Regions from separate parts of the Neobacillus sp. 19 genome, predicted to be linked through region 1. Evidence: riboswitches for the same ligand, from Rfam matches in the RefSeq annotation. Region 1 holds a riboswitch; each other region holds the start of a gene.
What was found. A riboswitch is a leader RNA that binds a small molecule or an ion and turns the genes downstream of it on or off. The one in region 1 is predicted to bind thiamine pyrophosphate.

Region 2: linked by a shared signal. The riboswitch ahead of thiM (hydroxyethylthiazole kinase) and the one ahead of tenA (thiaminase II) in region 1 are both predicted to bind thiamine pyrophosphate.
Region 3: linked by a shared signal. The riboswitch ahead of ACO1D1_RS24835 (thiamine phosphate synthase) and the one ahead of tenA (thiaminase II) in region 1 are both predicted to bind thiamine pyrophosphate.
Region 4: linked by a shared signal. The riboswitch ahead of thiT (energy-coupled thiamine transporter ThiT) and the one ahead of tenA (thiaminase II) in region 1 are both predicted to bind thiamine pyrophosphate.

Annotation. Positions count from the first base shown of each region.
Region 1 is NZ_JBMPZU010000019.1:92,250-97,518, reverse strand. It holds gene ACO1D1_RS04305 (energy-coupling factor transporter transmembrane component T family protein) at 1-97, opposite strand, end outside; gene ACO1D1_RS04300 (ABC transporter ATP-binding protein) at 94-1,683, opposite strand; gene ACO1D1_RS04295 (ECF transporter S component) at 1,661-2,257, opposite strand; gene tenA (thiaminase II) at 2,254-2,937, opposite strand; TPP riboswitch at 3,047-3,152, opposite strand; gene ACO1D1_RS04285 (GNAT family N-acetyltransferase) at 3,549-4,094, opposite strand; gene ACO1D1_RS04280 (RMD1 family protein) at 4,284-5,120, shown strand.
Region 2 is NZ_JBMPZU010000036.1:35,152-40,420, forward strand. It holds gene thiE (thiamine phosphate synthase) at 1-92, opposite strand, end outside; gene thiD (bifunctional hydroxymethylpyrimidine kinase/phosphomethylpyrimidine kinase) at 89-901, opposite strand; gene thiM (hydroxyethylthiazole kinase) at 903-1,721, opposite strand; TPP riboswitch at 1,804-1,914, opposite strand; gene ACO1D1_RS12795 (glutaredoxin family protein) at 1,990-2,241, opposite strand; gene galU (UTP--glucose-1-phosphate uridylyltransferase GalU) at 2,595-3,479, opposite strand; gene ACO1D1_RS12805 (HipA family kinase) at 3,498-4,274, opposite strand; gene ACO1D1_RS12810 (glycosyltransferase) at 4,271-4,765, opposite strand.
Region 3 is NZ_JBMPZU010000085.1:22,488-27,756, reverse strand. It holds gene ACO1D1_RS24850 (CAP domain-containing protein) at 1-338, opposite strand, end outside; gene ACO1D1_RS24845 (protein adenylyltransferase SelO) at 649-2,106, shown strand; gene ACO1D1_RS24840 (hypothetical protein) at 2,176-2,442, opposite strand; TPP riboswitch at 2,536-2,644, shown strand; gene ACO1D1_RS24835 (thiamine phosphate synthase) at 2,711-3,397, shown strand; gene thiO (glycine oxidase ThiO) at 3,381-4,511, shown strand; gene thiS (sulfur carrier protein ThiS) at 4,522-4,725, shown strand; gene ACO1D1_RS24820 (thiazole synthase) at 4,727-5,269, shown strand, end outside.
Region 4 is NZ_JBMPZU010000056.1:93,970-99,238, reverse strand. It holds gene ACO1D1_RS17515 (histidine kinase N-terminal domain-containing protein) at 29-1,186, opposite strand; TPP riboswitch at 1,362-1,469, shown strand; gene thiT (energy-coupled thiamine transporter ThiT) at 1,544-2,131, shown strand; gene ACO1D1_RS17505 (FeoA family protein) at 2,278-2,502, shown strand; gene feoB (ferrous iron transport protein B) at 2,502-4,505, shown strand; gene ACO1D1_RS17495 (FeoB-associated Cys-rich membrane protein) at 4,527-4,682, shown strand; gene ACO1D1_RS17490 (helix-turn-helix transcriptional regulator) at 4,853-5,269, shown strand, end outside.

The DNA of each region.
Region 1 (5,269 bases):
GATCTGTAATGGCCATCAAGATAAACATAGCTAAAAAGTGAGCAAGCAGCTTACAAGCAGGGTTTAAGGTCGAAAGCCATGATTGATTCCCCTTCATACGAGACATAGCCCCTCTCTAGCTTGAAATAATTGATAATGCAGAGGAGGCACCAACGAGCTCTCTTTCAAAAGATCTTGGTTCATAAATAATTGATATGGTGTCCCATAGAAAGCAACTTTTCCTTTTTTAAAAAGGATAACTTTATCCGAATAGCGATCAACTAAATCCATATCGTGGGTTACCATGATAATGGTTGTTCCCTGTTCCTGCCGCTCCTTCAGCCGTTTAATCAGCTCGTTAGCAGTTTTTTCATCCTGGCCAAATGTTGGTTCATCCAGTAATAATAACGCCTGGTCAAACAATAACATCGTGGCCACACTCAAACGGCGTTTTTGGCCAAGGCTCAATGTAAAAGGATGGGCGTCACGATAGGATTCCAGTCCAAATTCCCGCAATAACTGATTAGTTTTATGGCGGATCCGCTCTTCCGGCCAATTTCTTTGCCGGCCGCCAAAGGCGATTTCATCAAACACAGTATCTGTAATAAATTGCAGTTCTGGATTTTGAAAGACAAAGCCTGCTTTCTCATATAGTTCCTGATCTGGCCACTTTTTTAATTCACTTTCAAGAAAATAAACTTTTCCTTTTTTTAAGGATTCTAAGCGTGCCAAACTTTTCAGGAACGTACTTTTGCCGCTTCCATTTTTCCCGACAATCGAAATCCAGTCCCCTTTATGGATGGCCAGATTAATGTCGTTTACAATCGTTGTTTTCCCATAACCGATTTCTGCATTTTCTGTATGGATGATAGGATTATCTACCCCATCGTCTTTCAGTTGTTCCATTGACTTCGTTTCTATGATCCTTGAGAGTTCGATTGCTAATGGATGAGTATCATGGCGAACCACATCCTGCCACTTTATCGGAAATAACTTTGGACGCCAAATACCCGCCTCCCGTATCTCACTCTGGAAATTTTCCAAGATTTCTTCTGGTTTTCCATCACCAATCATCCGGCCATCTTTATTAAGAATAATCACCCGGTCCATCCATTCGATACATCCATCCAGTACATGTTCAACAAATACCATCGTTTGGTTGGTTTGTAGGGAAACATCCCTTAATAATTCAAAAATCTCGTTTCTGCCCTCAGGATCCAGTTGGGCTGTCGGTTCATCCAAAAACAAAACTTCAGGTTCCAGTGCTAATAAGCAGGCTAGTGCCAATCGCTGCTTCATTCCGCCGGAAAGCGAATCAATCGGAGTACGTTTATCTATCTTCAATCCCGCTTTATCCATTAGGTCCCCTATCATCTCATCCATTTGATCCCGTGGAATCATCCGGTTTTCAAGACTAAAAGCAATTTCTTCATCCACATGGAGCATGCAAAATTGAGAATCAGGATCTTGAAACATCACACCCGAACTATCTGGGCGCACGATCTCACCGGTCACTTCAGCATCTAGAAATTCAGGAATAATCCCGGCAAGTACAGAAATCAACGTAGATTTCCCGCACCCGCTAGGTCCTAAAATTAATAGTTTTTCGCCTTGCCGAATCGACAGATTGATATGATTTACTATTTTTTTATTATGTTGGTAAAAGCGGATCGATAAATTGTTACATCCCAGAAACATTTGCATCTGCATGTCCTTGTTTCCTTCTAACTTTCATTATTTCATATTGGTCCAAGACACCTGTTTTGGCGAGCGACTCCACGACAAATTTTGCCAAGCAGCCGCCTAGAACGATTCCGCTGATCACATGAATGGCTAATGTTGTGAGCAGTATTTCAGTTGTATAATAGCCAAAACCGTTAACCAATAGGTTATAAATCATGCCTCCTACAGCTGCGAGCGCACCTGACAGCATTAATGTAAACAGGTTATAGCGTTTGTACCCAAAAATAGCAAAGGCCACTTCTGATCCGATGCCTTGAAAAACACCTACTAATAGAGCAGACAAACCAAAGTGACTGCCAGTTAATAGTTCTACGGCTGCGGCAGCAACCTCTGCAATGAAGGCAGCACCCGGTTTCCGAATGATATACGCAACTATGGGACTAGCAATCACCCAAATACCAAACATAAACCCAGCCCCCACTGGACCAACGAGTGCCGAAATCGGGATCCATAATGTCGACCATCCTAAATAAATGACACCGCATGCCACCGCTAAAATGACAGTAAGAACAATCTCCTTCATTTTCCATTTCATCTTTTTATCAGCTCCAGTTGAACTGGCCATTCTTCTCTTTTGTAGGCCATGTCCCAAAACATATACTCAAGCTGACAGCTTAATAGAAAATGTTCCTTCATCTTTTCTTTTTCTTTCTCCGTTGCGTGAATGACCAATTCATCTAATCTTCGGCAAAATCTTGTAGTAGTTTCTGGACGATTTCCATAAAATTGAATCCACTCATAAAAGGGATGTGATTCATCTGGATTGACTTCTTTTATTAATTTTTCACCAATCTCCCAATACGTCCATGGACATGGCAGTAACACAGCCAAGATTTCTCCTAATGACCCTTCATGCGCAACCGTTAACATATGGCGGATATAATGATGGGCGGATGGAGATAAAGAGTACCCCTGCAATTCCTCGTAAGGAACACCCGCGACTTGGCAAAAGTTATGATGTGGATGGACTTCACTGTTTAAAATAAATGAAATTTGCCGATTGAGCATCTCCATATCCGGGCGGTTTTCACACTTTGAAACAGCAATTCCATAAATACGAATAAAGGAGTTTAAATACTCAAAGTCCTGTTTCACATAATGGATTAATTGTTCCTTTCCTAAATTCCCATTAGCAATTCCCTGCACAAAAGGATGTTCAAAAATCGCTTGAAAAATTGGCTCTGCTTCTTTCCTTAATTCTACTGAAAAACTCATCAATATATCCTCCTTGTGGTTTTGGCTAGAGGAAATAGGAGACGGCAATAATAATCGAAAAAGCCGCTCCAATATATGGAGCGGCGCAATTTACACATTCTAGCATCATTGAGCTCTGTCTCCACTTTCCTCCGCTAGTATGAACTAGATCAGGTTCAAAGGGTCCAAGATTCCAATCTTGTCTCAGCCATTACATGGCTCCCCTAGTGGTCAACCTATTCTTTTGCTATTACTATACATTACCAATTTTGATTAAGTCAATGAGACTTTTGACCCTCGTTTATTATTGCTGGGTTCTGTTCATCTCAAAAGGTTCTAATCCGATGAATTCGATGCAGAAACATAAGGTAAGTATTTTTTTGTTCATAGTCTGTTCATATTTTTCTTTTAAAATATATCTTTAAAAAGAAGCCGCAGGAATAATTTTGAACAGACAAAACTATTCTGAAAAACTCCTTTTAGGTGAATAGTAGAGAAAATAGAACCTTGCTAAAATGTTCAGCAAGGTTCTTAAATGTTTATTTGATTCATCAAAGAAATCAATTGCTTCAAGAAGGAGAAAATTAGGAGTGCTTCAACCGTCAATAAACGCTAATTTTGCCCTCTATTCCTTATTCATTAAACCTTCCCATTAAAATAGTGTTATAGTAATTCCCATCAGATAGGACCTTGTCCTTTTTTAAAATACCCTCCACTTCAAAACCATGTTTTTGATAAAGCTTTATTGCATTGTCATTGGTTTCGAGGACATTCAACGTTATCTTCTTAATATTATTTGTGTCTGCCCAGTGAATGGATTCTTTTAAAAGGTTTTGTCCAATGCCGTATCCCCAAAAATCTTTTAAAACACAGACGCCAAACTCTACCTTATGAGAAGTTCTTTTCAACTGGTTCCCTTCACATCTCGAAAAACCTACAATTCTTCCATTTACTTCAGCAACTAAAAAAAGATTTTTCTTACTTTCTGTATCATCTATTATGATTTGTTTAAAACCTGGCTCGTTTATGTACGCCTCGCCTTTTTCCCGATCTAAATTTTCTGTTTCACCATCTATCTGCACTCTAATTTCAGACAGGTTTTTCGCGTCTTCTTCTATTGCAGATCTAATTATATAAAATAAATTATTAATAATAAATTCCTTCGGGTTAACTCTCATGACGATTCCCTCCCCTCATTAATTGTACATCTTAAGAAATGGCCAGTCTAACCAAACAAAACAAAGCTTTTTGGAGCACCATTTTGACCAACGCGCGGGCCTTTTGGGAAAGAATCTCTGCTTCAGGCATGTTTTTTGGAAGGCTAGAATACAATCGAACAAAGACCACTTTTTGAAAAGGTGATAACTATGAACCAATTATCCTTTAAAGCTTTTGCTATCACAAATGAAATCGACTTGAACAAAATTGCCATTCAATGTGGGATTCCCAAAAAATTCACCTGGGAACAGCCGCTAATCCTGAAAGGGAAAATACTATCCTCTATTCTTGAGAAAAAAGTGGACGAGTCGCAAGCTGTACTGGTTTTTTCATTTGGCAGTATTGTTTTCATTAATTCCGGTAGTACGGATGAAGTGAATCGATTTTTTGCTTACATTCATTCGTTCGAGCCGGAAATCGAACTTGAATCTGCTGGCAGGTACACCGATGATTACAGCCTTCATATCAGAGTTGACGAAACAATCGAATTGACTGACGAATATGTGGTGGTCCCCGAATATGAAAGTTTCTATCCCGAACTAATTTCTACTGTACTCGCTAAATCGGTTGCACTTGAAAAAACGGAGGAGCAACTCGGCAAAATTCATGATACGCTCGAAACCATGATCTACCGGCTAGAAAAAGGAAAACTGAGAATCGGGAATAAGGAATTGGCACGAACCACCGCGAAGATTGTCCGCCATGAGTATAACACCTTGGCCTATATCATGATTCTCGATAAACCTGACATTACTTGGACGAGCAGTACCGCCGGGGAGTTCTACGACAAAATGCTGGAGTTTTTTGAATTAAATGATCGCTACAAAATCCTGAAAAGTAAAACGGAAATTCTCTATAAAATCATGGACGGCTTTTCGACGATCAGCCATTCGATCCGAGGATTATTTGTAGAATGGATTATTGTCATTCTCATTACCTTTGAGATCCTTCTGACACTTTTACAAATTGGCGGGGTACTGCCGTAGATATTTCCGCAGAACAACTAGATAAACGGGTGGAACATATGTTAATTTCAGCGTGTTAAAGGTCTAACTACAATACAGTAGAGATATTAATAAGTTGGTCGAGGGCTTAAAGAAACGCTTAGAGTCTTCACTCTAAGCGTCATAAATTT
Region 2 (5,269 bases), on a different contig from region 1:
ATGGCTTCTTCTAAGACCTCCTTTGGGTCCTTCAAACAATTCGGACTGCCCATAATAAAATAAACGCTTAATTCGTCTTTTAAATGAATCATAGCCTAGCCATCTCCTTTCCCCTCTTTTGAAAGGCCCAGTGGTTCGTCGGACCATGACCGCGGCCGATGGCAAACCCGTCTTCAATCGCCGCTTGAATGAAATCCTTCCCCGTTGAAACAGCATCATAGATGGTAGAGCCCTTCGCTAATTCAGCCGTTATAACCGCCGAGAAGGTACATCCTGTTCCATGTGTATTTTTTGTCTGAATTCGCCGGCTGGTAAAGAAGTGGAATTCTTTCCCGTCAAATAATAAATCAGTAGATTCAGACAGATTTTCATCATGACCGCCTTTGATCACGACATTTTTAACCCCTAACGCGCAAAGTTTTACAGCAGCTTCCCGTTTATCCTCCACCGATCGAATGGTCATTCCTGTCAGGACCTCTGCTTCCGGAATATTTGGGGTAATGACTGTCGCAAGCGGCAACAAATGGGTTTTCAAAGCCGAAACCGCCTCTTGCTGCAGTAGAGAGGCCCCGCCTTTCGCAATCATCACGGGGTCGACCACCACGTTGTTCCAATGATAGTTTTTGAGTTTCATCGAAACGGCTTCAATGATTTCTGCACTAAAAAGCATGCCCGTTTTTACTGCATCCGTTCCGATATCGTCTCCAATTGCTTGAATTTGTTCGACAACTGCTTTTGCCGTCATCGGATAGACTGCGTGAACCCCTAATGTATTTTGCGCCGTAACAGCCGTTAATGCAGACATACCGAAAACCTCTAATTCCTGAAACGTTTTCAAATCAGCCTGAATTCCTGCACCGCCGCCACTATCTGAACCCGCAATGGTTAATGCCCTTTTCATCCTACAATCCTCCGTTCCATTTTTTAAAAGAAGCATGTACATCCAATTCCTCAGGGGAAACCAACGATAATTGATTTAAAAATTCTATTTGAAAGCTGCCCGGCCCGAGCTCGGCTGTTTGATTCGCAGCCTTTTCTGCTGCAACACCATAACAGGTTAATGCAGCGACCGAAGCTTGGATGAGATCCTTTTCCACTCCGGCAAATGCACCAATCACCGAAGTTAACAGGCAGCCTGTACCGGTTACTTTTGTCAAAATCGGATGTCCATTTGAGATGATATACGTTGTTGTTCCGTCAGTAACGACATCCTCCTTTCCAGTTATGACAACCACACACTGTAAAATTTCAGCAGCTTGGATGGCAAGCTCTGTAATATTCCCTTTAGCCATTCCTCCATCAACGCCCTTTATCTCCCACTTTTCACCTACGACATTGGCGATTTCGGCTGCATTTCCTCTAATTACGGCGACCTTGACTTCCTTCATCACACGGTGCGCCGTTTCCGTTCGGTACGGAGTTGCACCAGCTCCAACTGGGTCAAAAATTACTGGAACCCCATGCTCATTGGCTGCTTTACCGGCTGCGATCATCGCCTCGACCGTTTGCACGTTTAATGTGCCAATATTCAGAACTAGTGAACTCGCAATCTTCGCCATATCAGCTGCCTCTTCGATTGCATTCGCCATGACCGGTGAAGCGCCAAGGGCAAGCAATCCATTGGCTGTGAAATTCGTTACCACGACATTCGTGATATTATGGACAAGCGGGTTCACTTCTCTAACTTTTTCTAATATTTGACCAAGTCTGTTGTTCTCCAAATCCCATCGCCCCTATTCTTTTTAAACATAAAAAAACCAGATCCATAATAGGACCTGGTTAGTTAGAAAGAGATAAAATATAGATTTCACTCGACTACTTTCCTACGCTGGTATTACCCAGATCAGGTCCGAAGGGTTAAAAACGTTATCGTTTTCTCTCAGCCTGATTAACAGGGCACCCCTAGTAGATAAATCGTTATTAAATTATGTTCATAGTAACTCTAATTACCATCGAAGTAAAGAAAATTGTTCCAGTTCATTTAACTTTCTACTCTTTACCGCCTTTTGCCAATTCCATCAGTTCTTTAAGCTCATTGGTAAAACCCTTTACGGCCCGGTCGCCAAGGACCGTTACGGGAACTCCGAGGAAGCCGTATTTCTCTACTTCCTTTTGATAAGCTGGGCTGGCAGCAACATTCCTTACTTCAAAAGCAATTCCTTCGTTGGTAAGTACCTGTTTAACCATCATACATTCAATACAATCATTCGTGGTATAGACGATAATCTGCTCGTTCTTCATATGTAGTTCCTCCTTTGTTCTGTTTTTACAAAAACTCCGTTTATTCTTGATTTCCCGTCAAAAAACCTCGAGAAATGTCTGTTCATGCGCTTTCCCAAGGAATATTTCCTAACATTAAACACCAAATTCACTAATTGGTAAACCTCGATTATAAAATGGACAGCCCATTTCTACCATTATCGTTATATTCGTTTATGCTTGTCCATTATTTTAGCATAATATATTTCTTGTTATAAACCTAAGGAAAAAAATAACCAATTAAAATACATGACTCTTTTATAGAAAAGCCAAGGCTTCCAACAGCCTCGGCTTAAAGTTTTTGCTTATCAACTTAAAGTGCATCAATAGATTAGTTATGGTGCCTGACACCGTTTTACTATTTTTTCCATATAAGTCAGGATTTCTTTTTGGGTGTCGGGGCGGCTGATGGCGAGGTCGAGGGTTGCTTTGATGTAGCCGATTTTGTCTCCGATGTCGTAGCGGGTTCCGTTGAAGGTGCAGGCAAGGACGGCCTGTATTTTATTTAGCTCGTTTATGGCGTCAGTTAGTTGTAATTCGTTTCCTTGTCCAAATGGAAGCTGCTCCAAAATTGTAAAAATCTCCGGCTTTAAAATATAGCGTCCCATGACGGCTAATGTTGACGGGGCTTCTTCCGGCTTTGGTTTTTCTATTAATGATTCAATTGAATAGATATTCGGCTCCCTCATCGCACTCTTTGGCTTAATGATGCCATATTTATTCACATCCAATTTCGGAACGTTCTGAATGGCGACGATCGAATTATTATAATACTCAAATACATCCATCAGCTGCTTCAAGCATGGAACGTCCGATATCACCATATCATCGCCAAGCATAACCGCAAATGGTTCATTGCCAACAATATTTTTAGCACAAAGAATGGCATCGCCAAGTCCATTAGGCTCCTTTTGGCGGACATAATATATTTTCGCTAAACTGGATATCTGTTGAATTTTCTCTAAATCTACTAATTTATTTTTTCTATATAGAGTATCCTCGAGCTCATAGGATTTATCAAAGTGATCCTCGATTGACCGCTTTCCCCTGCCGGTTATGATAATGATTTCCTCAATCCCCGACGCTACAGCCTCTTCGACAATATATTGAATGGTTGGTTTATCAACAATTGGAATCATTTCCTTTGGCACTGCTTTCGTTGCAGGTAAAAAACGAGTCCCGAGGCCTGCAGCTGGAATAATAGCCTTTCGGATTTTCATAAAATACCTCCCTTCAAGTTAATTTTCATTAGCATGGAATGGCTGGTATACCTTTTTTAAAAATCTCTCCATCAATTTCGGCAGAATCGTTTTGCGTCTCGTTACCAACGTAGTAACAATTGCCTTTTTCTCCTCACGCGAAACCATCCAGTCATCAGGGATGAGCGAGACAATTTCCTCCATTAAAAGAATCGGCATCGTTTGAATCAACTCAAGGTGGTCAGTAAATCTTTGCTCATTATCAATAAACCCCGCCATTAATTGGTGTGTCGCGCTTTTCAACACTTCCACCGGCAAATTTTCTAAATCAGCATGCAGCCAATTATAGGTTCCGAAAATCTCGGCTTGATCAATCATCCATAACTGATACTCACCGCTCTCTCCTTCTCGCAACAGAATATTTTTGCGGGTACGGTCCCGATTACACAACCAATAATCCAACATAACGATTCCTGCTAGGGTTTGATGGTTAACAATATTGGATACTTCGGAAACTTGATGACCGTTAAGGCAATCAGGAATGTACAATGAGGCGAATTGATACCGGGTTAATTGTACATTGGCAAGCTCAGGAACTAGCGAAGTAAATTCCTCGGAGATATCCACTATCCTGGCAAATGGTACTGGCAGTCCCAAGTATCGTGCCAAGCAATAGCCCACCCATTCATTGGGCAATGTTTTTTCAAAGCCAGGCTGAAAAAATTTAACCACATAGTCCTTGCCATCATTAAAAGTGATTAAATGAGCATTAGATTTGCCTTCCAGCTTTTTTTGATAGGCAACGGGTGTCATCATGTTGCATCCACCTCGCCAGCCGCATCATTATACAGGTGGATGATATTTTTTAACAAATCAATATAATCATCCGCCACAGTTTGAATGGAAAAATATTGCTGCACACGGTCGATGGCTGCCTGTGACATTTGTTGATGTTTGACGGAATCATCGAGGATTTCATATAACTGCTTGACCGCATCTTCCACATTTTGTCCCCGGTAAAGCAGCCCCGTCTCACCCTCTTCAACCAATTCAGTTACTGGCATCATTCTAGAAGCCACAACGGGCACACCGCAGATCATCGATTCAATAAAGGTATTTCCAAATGATTCAGATTTGGTTGTCGCAAGTGTGCAGCCTCCGGATTGGCGGATTTTCGCATATACATGCGGCATTTGCTGGTAGGGGATAACCGGAAACCATTTGATGATGTCAGTGAGTCCTTCCTCTTGCCAGGCGGCTTTAAATTCTTCACGCTGGACACATTTTGGGCTCCCCCAATAATCCATATTTCAATATCGCTGCGTTCACTTTTCATCACTTTTGCCACTTCAAGCAGCATCGGCCAGTTTTTACGTTTGTCCAATCTACCAATCCAGCCAATTATTTTTTTACCTTTCGGCAGCGTTGGAGCACTGTCGAAATCGATTTCCTCGGTGGATAACGCACGGAAAAAAGTGGTATCCACCCCATTGTATATGACATGGATGGGAATATCATTTGTCAAAATAGACACCAATCGTTTTTGATACTGTGAAGGAACAACGATTAATTCTGGCCGTATTCCTTTAAATGACTTAAGGTGGGGCATGAGCTTAATCAGCTCTGGGGTCCTTGCTTCGACAATAACCGGACCCTGATACTTAGCTTTTCGGATCCATTTATAGGCTGCACCTGTGTCGACCACAATGATGGCGTCATAGGCGTTTTTTTTGATAATGGTAATAATCTCTTGCTCATCCTTTGTTAAATATACTTGTGCGACATCCTGCATAATATGAAGTCCGCCGTGA
Region 3 (5,269 bases), on a different contig from region 1:
TCGAACATGACCATAAAAAAGCTTTGATAATTGTTGTGAAAAGCATACCACTTTTCCCCATATTCATTCAGCGATTCCCGGTTTGCCTGGCCAAGTTTGTTTTCAATATCTTTTTTGGTGGCGCCGAGCTCTATATTATGAATGGAAAAGACTTGATCAGCTGGGGTTTTTAACGTTACCTTTTCTCGATCAGCTGGCTCTTCCGTTAGCGGATTTTTATCTAAAAAAAGGCCAAGCTGCTCTACAAATTGTTTGACCTCTCCAGATAGAGATTCGATGGCTGCCTGAATTTCAGGATTTTTCTTGACATCATTTAATTTAGTTTCAATTTGTTTCATTGAAACTGCGTAATCGGAATTTGCAAATTTTTGTTTAATAAATGGTCCAGAAACATATAGTATAAATAGTATGACTAGAATTGAAAAAATTCGCCCCATCATCTCTCCTCCATTTCTATTAGAATTGTAACCAAACGAATTTAATTGTATAAGCAATATGCTTACGTTCAATACAAGCGTATTAGTTAAAATTCGTGAAAAAAACGGGTTTACTATATTATGATAGATGGATTTATGAAATCAAGTGGAAAAAAAATGAATCGATGTAGTGGAACGCACAAAAAATTTGAAAACAACAAAAGGAGATACGATGTTAGAAACTGGATGGAATTTTGAAAATAGTTATGCCCGTCTCCCAAATTCTTTTTTTACTTTACACAATCCAATACCCGTCGAGGAACCAGGGTTAGTTATTCTCAATGCGCCTTTGGCGGAATCACTTGGATTGAATATAGAGGCGCTGCAGAGTGAGGATGGTGTGGCGGTTCTTGCCGGCAACCGGGTACCCCAGGGAGCTGAGCCGCTTGCGCAGGCATATGCAGGTCATCAATTTGGGCATTTTACAAAGTTAGGGGATGGACGGGCTGTGCTGCTGGGAGAGCAGATGACGTCTAAAGGAGAACGAGTTGATATTCAGCTTAAAGGGCCAGGGAGAACACCATATTCCCGCGGCGGTGACGGACGTGCGGCACTCGGACCGATGCTGCGAGAATACATCATCAGTGAGGCCATGCATGCCTTGGGTATTCCTACCACCCGTAGTCTAGCTGTCGTCACAACCGGTGAAGCTGTCCAGCGTGAAACCGCTCTTCCTGGTGCCATCCTTACTCGTGTTGCTGCTAGTCATATTCGAGTAGGTACCTTCCAGTACGTGGCAAAATGGGGAACAATGGAGGAGCTTCGGACACTCGCAGACTATGCAATTAGCCGACATTATCCCGACATTGAAGCGGATGAAAATCGATATCTACGGTTTCTTGAAGAAGTAATCAAACGCCAGGCGGCACTTGTAGCCAAATGGCAATTGGTTGGCTTTATACATGGGGTGATGAACACTGATAATATGACAATTAGTGGAGAAACAATTGATTATGGTCCTTGTGCCTTTATGGATACATATGATCCCGCAACGGTTTTCAGTTCTATTGATACTCAAGGACGCTATGCCTATGGCAACCAGCCTTATATGGCGGGATGGAATCTCGCACGGTTCGCTGAAACTCTCTTACCGCTGCTAGATGAAAATCAAGAGAAGGCGGTTGAAAAGGCTCAAGATGCAATATCTCACTTTTCAAAAATATATGAAGCGAATTGGCTCGAGGGAATGCGAGCGAAACTTGGAATATTTAACGAAGAATCTGATGATGAAAAGCTAATAAATGACCTCCTTAGTTTGATGGAGAAGAATCATGCGGATTTTACCAATACATTCAGGGCGCTAACATTGGCTAATAATGAAGAAACTGGTTTGAATGGTGAGCCAGAATTTGCGGAGTGGTACGGTAAATGGAAAGCTAGATTAGACCGGCAGGAAGAATCGAAAACCTCTGTAGAACAATTAATGGGAAACAGTAATCCTGCGGTAATCCCACGAAATCATCGGGTAGAAGAAGCGCTGGAAGCGGCAGTGGAACAAGGTGATTTAATAGTGATGGACCGGCTGCTTAAAATTCTTTCTAATCCTTATGCCTATTCCCCTGAAAAGGCGGAATACTGCACACTTCCTGAGCCATCAACTGGTAGATACCGTACTTTCTGCGGAACCTGATATTAGTTTTAAAAAAACAGTCACACATTTAAGTATTTCATCATATAGTAACTTCTGTGTGAGAAATAATCAGGAAGGAAGTATGATGATGAATAACAACCAAATCATTACACCAACTAAAAATGATTTCAAGGATGGAGAAAATGGCTTCAAGATCGTTGAATTTAATGTCACTGATCCCACCGAAAGTTTATTTTCAGTAGTTACTCCTATTAAAAAGCAATAAGAGCGTTTTAAACTATCTTTTACATAGAAAGATGGTTTCGAATTTTTGGGCCCAAGTGCCAGGTATCTCATTTTTTCGAGGGTGATTGGCACTTTTGGTTCAGTTAACATGAGAGATTTTGCGACAAAAAAATAATTTGACATTTTCGCCTAACATGTTAACATTATCCATGTAAGGTAATCAATACAAATTAATAATTGAAGTTTATCCGCTAGAGGTGCCTTTTTAAAGGGCTGAGATTGAAGTGCTACTTCGGGACTCTATGAACCTGATCTGGATCATACCAGCGTAGGGAAGTGGAAACATGAATATTTGATGAACAAAAAATGTTCTTTTTTCAAATTTTCAACCACTTTCTTATCTAAAGGAAGTGGTTTTTTGTTTTTCACAGTATGCAATAAATGGCGGAATCTTCTGAAAGGGGTAACTTGTATTTTCGAAGATAAAGAATTTCATATCATATCCAATGGTAAGATGCCGATCGAGCAGTTTCAGGAAATTGTAAAGGATATCGAGCCCTATGTGACAGCAATACATTTACGGGAAAAACAAAAAACAGCCCGTGAACTATATGAAATGGTCCAACAATTAATTTCTGCAAACATCCCGCTAGCAAAGATTATTATTAATGACCGCCTGGATGTGGCCTTAACAGCAAAGGCCGGTGGGGTGCAATTAGCTTTTCACAGTTTAGAACCAGGTGTTGTGAAGGAAAATTTTCCTCAGATTCGGATAGGGAGTTCGATTCATTCTTATCAGGAAGGAGTGGCTGCAAAAGTAAATCGTGCAGATTATGTGATTTACGGTCATATTTTCCCTTCTCACTCAAAACCAGGAATGGCCCCGAAAGGCTTGGAGGAATTATCAAGGATAACACAACTTGACATCCCAGTTATTGCAATTGGAGGTATAACACAAGAAAATGCAGCGAGGGTAATACAGGCAGGAGCACAAGGAATAGCAGTTATGTCGGGTGTTTTAAATGCAGGCGATCCACTGGCAGCAGTTAAGTCATACATAAAAGTGTTGAAAAATGGAGGTGGAAAAAGTGGGGAATTCAGCTGATGTAATTATTATCGGTGGGGGAATCGTCGGAACTTCCATTGCCTATCAGCTATCAAAAATGGGAAGAAAAGTGATTATACTCGAAAAGGATCAACTAGCGTGCCAAGCAACTAGAGCTGCCGCAGGAATGCTGGCCTCACAAGCGGAAATCGAACAAGATGGTCCATTATTCCAAATGGGGTTAACAAGTCAATCTATGTTTTCAACTCTCGCAAATGAATTATTGGAATTTTCTGGAGTAGATATTGAGTTTGTCAATAAAGGATTGTTAAAAATTGCTGAAACCGAAGAAATAGCATCCGAAGTAAAAAAACAGGTTGATTTTCAAAGGGAGTGGGACCCTGCTATAACTTGGCTTGATAAAAAGGAATTATTAGAATTGGAACCATCCTTATCTCCAAGCATTTCAGGGGCAATGCTCATTCCTAACGATGGACATGTGCAGCCGGCAAAGTTAGCAAAAGCATTTACACAAGCAGCTGCCTATTTTGGGGCCGAGATTCGAGAACATACGGAAGTCGTTTCTTTAATATATGAAAATGGTCAAGTTAGAGGGGTTAACACGACCAATGGTGCTATCCGCAGTGAACAGGTTGTCGTTGCCGCCGGGGCATGGGCTTCGAAACTATTGTGTGAAGCAGGTCTGGAGATAAATGTTTATCCAGTAAAAGGAGAATGCTTTTCTGTCAGACCGGAAAAGCCGGTGATTAGCATGACCATTTTTTCCGACAAACGTTGTTATCTTGTACCAAAACGAAATGGGGAAATTTATATTGGTGCCACCATGATTGAACATACATTTGATCAAACAGTAACACCTAAAGGGATTGCTAGCTTAATTGAAAGAGCAACAAATCTGGTTCCACAGCTGAATGAAGCAGCATGGGAGCGCGTATGGTCCGGTATTCGGCCACAGACAGGAGATGGGTTGCCATACATTGGCGAACATCCCAGCCGGAAAGGGCTATACGTTGCAGCAGGGCATTTCCGAAACGGGATTCTATTAAGTCCCATAACAGGGAAACTGATGGCAAACCTTTTAACTGGGGGAATAACTGACCAAACGCTACTCTCAGCTTTTCATTTAGAAAGACATAAAAAAATAGTTGTATAGGAGGCACGGTATGAATGTTGTCTTAAATGGTGAGTTAATCCAACTCCCTGAACAAGTTGTTTGTATTGCAGATGTTCTAAATCATTTTGAAATTCAGGATAAAATCGTTGTCGTAGAAGTTAATGGTGAAGTCATAACGAAATTAGAACACCAGATTACCAGATTAGCAGATAAAGATCGAATTGAAATAGTCCATTTTGTAGGAGGCGGTTAATATGTTGAAAATTGGTCCTATATCCTTTCACTCTCGTTTATTATTAGGAACAGGAAAGTATCCAAGCTATGAAATTCAAAAGGAAGCAGTGGACGTATCTAATGCTGAAATCCTCACATTTGCTGTAAGACGTATGAATATTTTTGACCCAACCCAACCCAACTTTTTAGAACAGTTGGACACCACTAAATATACGCTTTTGCCAAATACTGCAGGGGCAAAGAACGCTTCAGAGGCTGTGCGCATTGCAAAATTAGCAAAAGCCTCGGGTCTTTGCGATATGATTAAAGTGGAAGTCATTGGCTGTGATCAAACCTTACTCCCGGACCCAGTTGAAACCCTAAAGGCAACAGAGGAATTAGTAAAGGAAGGATTTATTGTTCTCCCATATACCTCAGATGATGTGGTTTTAGCCAGGAAGCTTCAAGAAATTGGCTGCCATGCGGTCATGCCAGGGGCTTCGCCAATAGGTTCCGGTCAAGGGATTATCAATCCAGTAAACCTAAGTTTTATTATCGAACAGGCTGAAGTGCCTGTTATTGTG
Region 4 (5,269 bases), on a different contig from region 1:
CTTCATAAAAAGTGGGATTTTGCGGTGACTAACTAGAATGTGTTTGGTTATGACCTGCAGGTGTAAAAACAGCAGGAAGATAAATGGAAAAAGTAGTGTTATCATCTGAAGAATCACAGGTTAAATTCCCTTTATGTTTTTCAATTATTTCTTTACAAACAAACAATCCTAGACCTGTCCCGAGTTTTTTAGTTGTAAAAAAGGGTTCAAAAATTGTTTTTTGTAATTCAGCGGGGATCACTGGGCCATTATTGGAAATACTAATTCTAATTTGCTGACTGTTTTCTAAACAGCTCCTAATCTCAATGGTTGGAGCAGAGATTCCATGATGATTCAGAACATCAATTGCATTAAAAATAATATTAATAAAAACCTGTCTGATTTCATCTGCATATCCATTCAATGTAACATCTTCACTTATCTCCTTTATGATTTTTACTTTTCCATCCAAAATACTTGGATAAAGGAAGTTCAGTACTTCATCAATCAGTTTATTTAATCCAAATTGAACTTTTTCCTTCCCAATCAGTTCCTTTTTGGATAACAGTAAGAATTGTGAGATTCGAAAATTAAGCTGATCTAATTCACTTGAAATGATATCCAAATATCTCATGTTTGGAAAATCACCCTTAAGCAATTGAATAAATCCTTGAACAGAAGTCAGTGGATTTCTGAATTCATGAATAAAGCTTGAAGTCATCTGTCCGAGAAGTGTCAAACGATCCTGATGTGTGGAGTCAATAACCATTGTCTTTTCTTCAATAATTTTATTTTTTGCTTCCGAAAAATGGGATACGGCATAGTAAAGAAATTTATCAAAGCAAAAATTGATCATATTGATCGACTCCTGCATTTCGGACCATGATATTCCTGTTTTACTTAAATAGCTGTAAAGAATCGTTCTGCCCAAATTAACATTATAGACGAAGTCCCCAATGTTAATATCGGCCAAAACCCTTTCTACAGATATTTCTATCGCAATTTTTTCAATTACAGCTAACAGTTCTTGTTTAGATTTTACATGCATGGTAAGGAGCACATCCAATAGTGCTTCCCCGTTTTCGCGTATTTTCATCTGGAAAGGATCTTCCTGGTTGACAACAATAGCTTTCTCCCATTCTTTTACTAACTCTTCTTTATTTTGATTAAAAAAAGCAAGTAAATCCGATTGTTCTCCCGTAAACATGTTGTTTCCCCCTATGGTATTCACAATACTGTTACCATGTAAATTCGCTGATGAAGGCAAAAATCCTTTTTTTAATAAAATAATAATAATTTTCCCAATATGATATTTGGCGAAAAAAATAATACCCTTGTAATTACCTTGAAATAGTAGTATATTCTATAGGAAATCAATAGAATACTTCCACAGGGGGAGCTGCTAAAAGGCGGCTGAGAGTGAACGTTAGAGTTCTGACCCTATGAACCTGTTAGTTAACGCTAGCGTAGGGATGTGGTTTGCCGATAATAAAGCAATGCAGACAATCCTTTTCGTCTTGCATTGCTTTTTTGCGTTTCTCTTGTGGAATAGGGGGAAAGAGAAATGAACAAAAAGAGGAGTAACACGCTATTTATAACAGAAATCGCTGTTTTTACAGCACTTGCTTATTTACTTGATTTATTATCAGGATTCCTTATGGCAAGATTTTGGCCGCAGGGTGGGTCTATTTCGATTGCAATGGTTCCGATTTTCCTTATGGCCTATCGCTGGGGAATAAAGGGCGGTTTGTTGACAGGTTTTTTACTGGGATTATTACAGTTTATACTTGGTTTTGCCCAAATTTATACCATTGTTCAAGGGATCATTGATTATTTTGTTGCTTTTACAGTAGTTGGTTTTGCAGGTGTTTTTGCAGGATATATTCAAAAATCTCTTACTGATGGTAAGAAAGGTAAGTGGATGGTATATTCTGTTATTGGAGCTTTATTGGGAAGCTTTCTCCGCTATTTATGTCATGTTGTTTCCGGAATTGTTTTCTTCGGTGAATATGCACCTAAAGGCCAGCCCGTTACAACTTATTCGCTCATATATAATGGGACATATATGCTTCCAAGCTTCATCATAAGTGCGATTATCATCATCCTAGTCATCGGTGCCATGCCAAAGAAAAGTTTCATACAGGGAAAATAAGATGGATGGAAAAAGAAAAGCGGACTGCTTTTCTTTTTTTTTCGAACTTTTGTCACAAAATTTCTATGCTATTATCGTAAAAAAAGTGTTAAAATGACAATATAGAAAGATAATCATTCTCAATTAACATAGATAGGGTGAGATACATGTTCGGTTCTTTAAAAACGGGAGATAAGGGGAAAATTATTGACATTTCTCATGTTGGCCTTCTCGTACAAAGGCGCTTGCTCGACTTAGGGATTACCGAAGGGTCAGAAGTATGCGTGAAATGCGTCATGCCGTTTGGCGGCCCAATTATGATTGAATCTTGCGGGCAATGTGTTGGCATCCGCCGTAAAGAAGCAGTTCAGATTGAAGTGGAGAGAATATAATGGAAATCGCTCTTATTGGAAACCCGAATACAGGAAAAACTTCATTGTTTAATAATCTAACAGGTTCCTATGAGTATGTGGGGAACTGGAGCGGTGTTACAGTTGAAAAGAAGGTTGGCGTATTCAAAAATAATATTGGCCAATTAATTGATTTGCCAGGAGTCTATACACTTAATCCCTTATCAAAGGATGAAGGCGTTGTTACCTCATACTTTTTAAATGAATCCGTTGATCGCTTACTCAATATTTTAGATGCTTCCCAATTAGAACGGAATTTACATTTGACACTGCAGTTGTTAGAGTTTGAGAAACCGGCCCTAATTGGTCTTAATATGATTGATGTCGCAAATAAGCGCGGAATTCAAATCGACGCATCGAAGCTTTCAAGTGTTCTCGGTGTTCCTGTTGTTCCTGTCGTAGCTAGGAGCGGAAAAGGCTGTGATAAGCTTGTTGATGTTATTTCCACCAAGTCCATCCAACCGGCTAAAAAGAACCTCGTTTACTATGGAAAAGAAGTCGAAGAGGCGATAACAGCATTGGCGGGAGAAATGACTAATAAAACCAGTCACTCTCTACGCTTTCTAGCGATTCAATACATTGAAGGAAATGAATTTGTTAAAGATTATGTAAATAGGATTACAGATCAGCAAAGAATCAAGACAATTATTGCCAACTTAGAATCCAAATTACAGAAACTACATGATACAAAATCATTAGCTAATTTTATTTATGGAAAAAGAAAAGAAGTCATTGCTAAAATCGTGGCAGATGTAGCAAGAAAAAGTGATTCGTCCATCCCGTTATCTGAAAAGGTAGATAAAATTGTCACAAATCGCTACCTGGGGATGCCGATTTTTTTGGTGCTTATGTATCTGATGTTTATGCTGACATTTGATTGGCTCGGCACCCCGCTATCTGATGCGTTAGATGGCTTATTAACAGGACCTGTAACAGCTGGATTTGAAAGTGTATTAACAGCCATCAATGCCTCAGCCTTTATCCATGCTTTAATTATTGAAGGATTGGTCGCAGGGGTTGGCGGTGTTCTAGTGTTTGTCCCGCAAATCTTTATTCTGTTCTTCTTTATTTCATTATTAGAGGACTCCGGGTACATGGCTCGCGTAGCGCTGGTTATGGACCGAATTATGGAATCAGTTGGCTTAAATGGCAAAGCGTTTATTCCCATGATGATTGGTTTTGGCTGCAACGTGCCTGGGATCATGGCGGCAAGAACGATTGAAACGCCAAGAGAGCGTTTGTTGACCATTTTGCTAACGCCATTAATGTCATGCTCGGCACGACTGCCGGTTTACGCTTTATTTGTCGGAGCTTTTTTTGCTGGCCATAAAGCATTTATCGTTCTTAGCCTTTATGTTCTGGGAATTGTCGTAGCTTTAATTCTGGCAAAAATCTTTTCTTCTACATTATTAAAATCAGAAGCATCCTTATTTGTAATCGAGCTGCCTCCTTACAGGCTTCCACAGTTTCAATCATTATGGCGAAGCACTTGGGACAAAGGGAAGGGTTTCATAAGAAAAGCGGGAACATTTATCTTTGCCGGATCCGTTTTTATCTGGCTTTTATCTTATGCGGGACCTGATGGGTTAAAAGTAGATATGGATCATAGTTATTTAGCTGCGATTGGAAATGTGATTGCGCCAATCTTTGATCCGATTGGTTTCGGCACTTGGCAGGCTTCCGCCTCATTAATTACCGGATTTCTTGCTAAAGAAGCGATTATCTCAACGATGAATATTATTTATTTCGTTCCGAATGATGCCAGCCTGCAAGGATTATTGGCCGATTATTATACGCCGCTCGCTGCCTACAGCTTTATGGTGTTTATCTTGTTATATATTCCATGCCTGGCAACGGTTGCAACGATCTATAAGGAAACAAGCTCAAAAAAGTGGACAGCTTTTTCAATGGGATATGCTTTCGTGATCGCCTATGTATTGGCTCTGATTATATATCAAGGCGGCAAATTGTTTGGATTGGTTTAAAATAAAAAAGAGGTGGAGCAAATGATTGCCAGTATCATTATCGGTGTTGCAATTTTTGGATACGCCAGCTATGCATTAGTGAAGTTTATTAATAAATCCAAAAAGGGGAAATGCGCAGCCTGCGATTTAAAAAGTTCATGTTCCAGCCAGTGCGGTATTCCCCCACAAGTGAAATAATGGTTTGTAAAAGCTGCTGCCCGGAATCGGATAGCAGCTTTTTTATAACGCATAATTGCGATTACCCCTACGTCTTTGCGATTCGGCTTGTTTTCTTTATTAATAAGATTTGTATGATAAAGAAAAATTGTGTAAAATTACACTAGATGTAATTGAAGGAAGGGCTTATTATGACGAGAGATGAAATTATAATGCAGGTTTCTGAAAAGCTTCGTCTCATCCGGACGGAAGCTGGATATACACAAGATAAAATGGCGGATATTATTGGTGTATCAAAGAAAACGCTCGTACAAATTGAAAAAGGAAGAGTTCAAGCAAATTGGTCGACAGTCGTTTCCATATGTGCCCTTTTTCGTGAAACGGAAACGGTCCAATATTTATTTGGCAGCGAGCCCCTTGAGGTGTTAGAAACGGTTGCCCTAAATGGCATCGACCTGCGTAAAACGAAAACGTTGGGCGGACGGGTTTGGTGGAGAATTGTATCACAGAAAAATGGATTTATCCTTCAACAAAATATTCTCAGCAAACATTTTCGCATCCTAGATGAAAGAAACTATCGAATCTTTAGCAGCTTCGATGAAAAACTA